2 regions of the Staphylococcus ratti genome follow, and region 2 is predicted to be linked to the other one. Evidence: a T-box and tRNA genes for the amino acid it is inferred to sense, from the RefSeq annotation. Region 2 holds a T-box; the other holds one or more tRNA genes.
What was found. The T-box of region 2 lies ahead of serS (serine--tRNA ligase). A T-box ahead of a tRNA ligase gene usually reads a tRNA of that ligase, here a tRNA-Ser.
Positions count from the first base shown of each region.

Region 1: it encodes a tRNA-Ser, which carries the amino acid that the T-box ahead of serS (serine--tRNA ligase) is inferred to sense. The anticodon was not compared.

Region 1 is NZ_CP086654.1:1,680,907-1,684,123, reverse strand. It holds gene LN051_RS08065 (trypsin-like serine peptidase) at 1-677, opposite strand, end outside; tRNA gene LN051_RS08060 (tRNA-Ser) at 1,192-1,280, opposite strand; tRNA gene LN051_RS08055 (tRNA-Asn) at 1,282-1,356, opposite strand; gene LN051_RS08050 (trypsin-like serine peptidase) at 1,858-2,685, opposite strand.
Region 2 is NZ_CP086654.1:10,740-13,956, forward strand. It holds gene hutH (histidine ammonia-lyase) at 118-1,620, shown strand; T-box leader at 1,686-1,875, shown strand; gene serS (serine--tRNA ligase) at 1,931-3,211, shown strand.

The DNA.
Region 1 (3,217 bases), 650 kb from region 2:
GTGCTACTATTTATACCTACAACTTCGTTATTTTTATTAAATAAAGGAGATCCAGAATTACCAGGGACTGAAATAATGTCTGCTACATAGATACGTTTGTTATTAAAACCATATTTTAATAATTTACCGTCAGAACCCCACATTATATTTCGGTCTTTGTTTCCTGGATAACCAGCGATATGAAATTGATTGTCGGCAGAATTTTTCATCCATTCTTCATCAATATAATTAGCATTTACTATTTTTGCTGGATTTACTACTTTATCTAAAGGTAAGTTATCCTGAGAAGGTTTAACCTTTATAATAGCTACATCATCGTCTGAATTTGGAGCAGGAATAACAGAAACAAGTTCATAATTTCCTAAGACTTTCTTACCACTATTATTATAATTGATTCCTAGCGTAAATGTTCCTGTAATTCCATCTTTTAGATTTTTTGCTACGTGTTTATTAGTTAATATTGTATCACTACCTATAACAAATCCTGTCGCTGAAGGACCGTTGCTAAAGTTAATTCTACCAACAATATTATGAGGAGCCTTGTCAGAACCAGTTATTGGATAAACACTTTCTTCTGCTGCAGATACTACTGAATTTACCGGATGTTCTGGTGCAAATACTTGGGGTAGTGCTAATAACATTAATAAAAATAAAGCCAATTTTTTACAAAAATCCATTGCAAAACCTTCTTTCTTTTCATTTATTTGTATTACAAAATTAGAATACTTCAAACCCTATTGAAAAGCAATATAAATTACTAGGCGTTGTATTTATTTTTTATTAATAATATTTTTACCAGAGATATTATTGATATTTTACTAGAAACTAATAACCCACTGGCTTAGCAATAAAGGCTGTATCCAAATAAAGAGTATATGCTTAAGAGTAACTCACCAGTCATGTATACTAGTTAAAGGTCTTAATTCAACTTAACAAAAACTAACGATATTTAAAAAAAGCAACCTGTAAAATGGTCGCTTTTATTTGTAAGTTACGAAACCATTGCAAAAGCAGTCGAATAGAAACAACACTTATCTTAATGTCACGAAGTATTGAAATTGTATCTTCGGTATCATTCTCGTGACATTTTTATTTTAAAACAGATATTAATCAAAAATAAAAAGAACGCTGTCGTAACAGCGTTCTTGATAGTTTTAAGAAAACGAATATTAACCATTGTTTCCTAACTAGCGGAAACGGAGGGATTCGAACCCTCGCGCCGCTTTCGCGACCTACACCCTTAGCAGGGGCGCCTCTTCAGCCAACTTGAGTACGTTTCCATGGCTCCACAGGTAGGACTCGAACCTACGACCGATCGGTTAACAGCCGATAGCTCTACCACTGAGCTACTGTGGATTTATGTTATTTTTTGTAAGCACAGATACTATTATATCAATTCAATTGGAGAAATCAAGAGCTAAAATTAAAAAAGTTAACGTAATATTTACACTATACGTTCCGTTATTCAGTTAGAATTACATATTGAACAACAAAATATATAACGATAAGCATTATTTTAAGACATGGTACTTACTTATGCAATTGTGTAATGGATATAGTTTGTTATAGAATAAGTGGCCATACGTTGATCGCATTTAATGATTAAGAAGTACTTAGGCAATATAAAAAAGAGGTGAAGAACATGCCTATCGTAGATGTTCTCCACCTTAAAGTAACTTTATTTAAAACGCAGTTATTTGTAATAAGAAATTTGAAAAATGGCTTGGCTACCACACTGGTCTGTGGCTAGATATGAGCTACTTCAATGCGTTCTAAAGATAACATTTGTTTAAATTGCTTTTTACATCGTCACTTCGACAGATATGTTGTTAAGTTAGGCGTTAGATTATTTTATATTTATAACGCGTGACCTTTGTAGTTTTTTAAATTATTTTTTAACCAAGGATATATTTCTTGGTTAAATTGAATAAACCCTGTAGCATGACGGTCTCCAAAGGATAATATACCTATAACTTTATTATCTGAGAGGTCTATTGCTGAAGCACCTGATTGTCCGCCAGCTGAGTAAAAGTTCGTTTGAAACATGTTGTGGATTCTGTAGTTACCTACGACTGTACCTACGGATTGCCAAGGTGTTCTGTTGAATCTGTAATGTTTCACTTTATCTCCTGGATATCCTACAGTTAAAATTTTAGAGCCCTTAACTTGGTCAGCTTTTTTAACTTTTAATGGTTCAACAACGTCGCCAATATGTTGTCCTTTTTTATTAGGTGCTACTTTTATAATAGCAATGTCGTATCCAAAATGTAGGTAATTTTCGATATTTTCCTCATTCATATAACCTTCGTGGACTTTTATAGATTTTACTTTGAATTTTCCATACGGTGCTTGTTTACCGTTTTGAGCAGGTGTAGCCGTTACTTCAGTTGCATAACCACCGCGTAATGTTTCTTTTATGCCGTAAACGACATGAGCAGCAGTTACAATAGTGTCTTTGCCTATAACTGTACCTGTTCCTATTTCATGGATACCCTTTTCTCTTGTTCCTTCAAAGTTGCCGAATTTTGCATCTAATGCAACAACAGATCTATAAGGTGCACGGTCCATATTTTTGACATATTCTCGCGTATCAGATTGATTTGCTGCTTCTGCATGGCCTTGGAAAACACCAGCAACGAGCAATAATAATATTAAAAATAGTTTTGTTTTTAAATGCGCATTCATTTCTTAGATGATACCTCCATAAATGTTAATGTGTAATGATTGATTTGGAGTATTACAAACAATGCTTCTTGAGTTAAGGCAATGTTTTAATACAGTATTAAAAATCAATATCTCTCGTTGTGGACGGTAAGTAGTTGCGATTTATGGCATATCATCTTTAGAAGTGTTGCTGTTCAAAAGAACATGCGGCGTGGAAGTTTTGGAAAGCTGAATATGACGTTTCCAAAACAGGTATTTCTTCATTTTGTATTTTATGTAGTTCATACTCGATCTAATGTACGCTATCGTCGTATCGTATGAATAGAACGATTATCTAACGTTATTTTGCCAAGCTTATAGGCTTCAAGAATCTTATTTACAAAATTATCGTATTTTCCCTTAAGTGTCCTTATATTGTTATTCCCTAAACATGAGGGCAATTAAAATATTAAAACCCAATTTTTTATATACTTACACTTCGTAAGTTGTCCATTATATGTTGACTGTAATGATATAGTTCTTTAAATCTATATAGCTTGTGTGTACTCCTCTC
Region 2 (3,217 bases):
TACCGCGTTAAACTACTACCTTGATAATAGGTTACGGATATGCTCTGAACTATTGTCACTGAATTTTTCGACTACTATACTTGAATAAGGTAAGAAATAAACAAAGGGGGCAATAAAATGACATTACACTTAACTGGGGAGCAACTAAGCATTCACGCAATTCGAGATTTTTTAGCACAAAATGATAAAGTTGTCGTAACAGAAGCGGCACTTCAGCGTGTCGAACAAAGTCGCGCAACTGTTGAACGCATTATAGAAAATAAAGAAACGGTTTACGGCATCACAACAGGTTTTGGATTATTCAGTGATGTACTTATTGAACAACAAAAATATAACCAACTTCAAGTCAATTTAATCCGCTCACATGCATGTGGCGTAGGTGAACCTTTTTCAAATGATGTTGCGTTAGTGATGATGGTATTACGTCTTAATACGTTACTTAAAGGACATTCAGGTGTCACAACACAACTAGTAGAACAACTAACTTATTTTATAAATGAGCGAATTATTCCTGTTATTCCACAACAAGGATCTCTAGGAGCTTCAGGTGATTTAGCACCGTTATCACATTTAGCCCTTGCGCTAATAGGAGAAGGCCGTGTGTCATATCAAGGTGAAATTTTAGACAGCTCGTCAGTCTTACAAAAATTAAACCGAGCGCCTTTAACGTTACAAGCGAAAGAAGGACTCGCGTTAATTAATGGTACACAAGCCATGACAGCACAAGGTGTGATTACTTTCATAGAAGCAGAAAGTTTAGGCTATGAAGCGGAGTGGATTGCATCACTGACACATCAAGCTTTAAACGGTATTACAGATGCCTACCACGAAAAGGTACATTTGGTGCGAAATTTTGAAGAACAGACGGCAGTAGCGAGGCGTATGTCAGACTGGCTAGAAGGATCTGAGTTAACGACACGCCAAGGGGAAGTACGTGTTCAAGACCCGTATACGTTACGTTGCATTCCTCAAATTCATGGTGCGAGCTTCCAAGTTTTTAATTATGTACGTGAAAAATTAGAATTTGAAATGAACGCAGCCAATGATAATCCGCTTATTTTTGACGAAAGTGATGAGACGTTAGTCATTTCAGGCGGTAATTTTCACGGTCAACCTGTAGCTTTTGCGTTAGACTTCCTTAAAATTGGAATAAGTGAGTTAGCTAACGTGTCTGAACGTCGATTAGAACGTCTCGTCAATCCTCAACTTAATGGAGGATTACCAGCTTTTCTTAGTCCAGAGCCTGGCTTGCAAAGTGGCGCGATGATTATGCAATATGCAGCAGCAAGTTTAGTTTCGGAAAATAAAACATTAGCACATCCTGCAAGTGTGGATTCTATTCCTTCATCAGCAAACCAAGAAGATCACGTTTCTATGGGAACGATTGCTTCACGTCATGGCTACCAAATTTTAGAAAATGTGCGTCGTGTACTTGCCATTGAAGCGATTATTGCGCTACAAGCTGTGGAATTAAAAGGTGTTGAAGGCCTCTCTCCTAAAACACGTGACAAATACGAGACGTTAAGAGCATTCATTCCTTCGATTACTGAAGATCGTCAATTTCATAAAGATATTGATCGCATGGCACAGTATTTAGCAGATGAGGCATATTCTGCATAAAAGAGTTCACAAATTAGCCCTTGCGGAGTGAAATTGAATTTGCTATATTGAAGTTAAATTAATAGATAATTGTTTTGTGGACAAAGTAATATGTACCGATTTCAGAGAATTTGTGGTTGGTGTGAACAAATAATACGTTGCATATGAAATCTACCCACGTTTGAGAACAATTCGGGTCAAACCGTTAACTTTGTAGAGTGCAGACATTAATATGTCTGTTAAATAGGGTGGCAACGCGTAAACCACGTCCCTTGTCGTAGAGGGGGCGTGGTTTTTTTGTTACCTTAAAATTATAGAGAGGATGAAATATATGTTAGACATTAAATTGTTTAGAACAAGCCCTGAATATGTGAAAGAGAAAATCGCTTTACGCGGTGACGATACATCGGTTGTAGATGATATCTTAAACCTTGATACGAAGCGTCGTGAATTTATTCAAAAAACAGAAGAATTAAAATCAGAACGTAATAAAGCGTCTGAAGCTATCGCACAAAAGAAACGTAATAAAGAAAATGCGGATGATGCGATTCAAGCGCAACGTGAAGTTGGTGAAAAAATTAAAGCCATCGACACAGAATTAAAAGAAGTTGATGAAGCTTTAAATGATAAATTATCACGCATTCCTAACTTAATACATGATGACGTGCCTCAAGGTGCAGATGATACTGAAAACGTAGAACAGAAAAAATGGGGCACGCCAAGAACATTCAGTTTCGAACCTAAAGCGCATTGGGACTTATTAGAATCATTAAAAATGGCTGATTTTGAACGTGCAGCTAAAATTGCACGTGCACGCTTCGTCTTTTTAACAGAAGAAGGTGCAAAATTAGAGCGCGCATTAATGAACTATATGTTAACGAAACATACAACACAACATGGTTATAGAGAAATGATAGCGCCACAACTTGTAAACCCTAAAGCGATGTATGGTACTGGCCAATTGCCTAAGTTTGAAGAAGACTTATTTAAAGTTGAAAAAGAAGGCCTTTATACGATTCCTACAGCTGAAGTACCTTTAACAAACTATTACCGTGATGAAATTATACAGCCGGGTGTCTTACCTGAAAAATTTACTGGACAAACAGCTTGTTTTAGAAGTGAAGCAGGTTCTGCTGGACGTGATACACGTGGTCTTATCCGCTTACATCAATTTAACAAAGTAGAGATGGTTCGAATTGAAAAACCGGAAGATTCTTGGAATGCATTAGAAGAAATGACGGGTCATGCTGAAGCGATTTTAGAAGAGTTAGGCTTACCTTATCGTCGTGTTATTTTATGTACAGGAGATATTGGTTTCGGATCAAGTAAAACATACGATTTAGAAGTATGGTTACCAAGTTACAATGATTATAAAGAAATCAGTTCATGTTCTAACTGTGTAGATTTCCAAGCACGTCGCGCTAACATTCGTTTTAAACGTGATAAAGACGCGAAACCGGAATACGCACATACATTAAATGGTTCTGGTTTAGCTGTAGGTCGTACATTTGCAGCTATCGTAGAGAATTACCAAAATGAAGATGGCTCAATTACAGTGCCAGAAGCGCTTGTACCATTTATGGGCGGTCAAACAGTAATAAAAGCATTATAATAATAT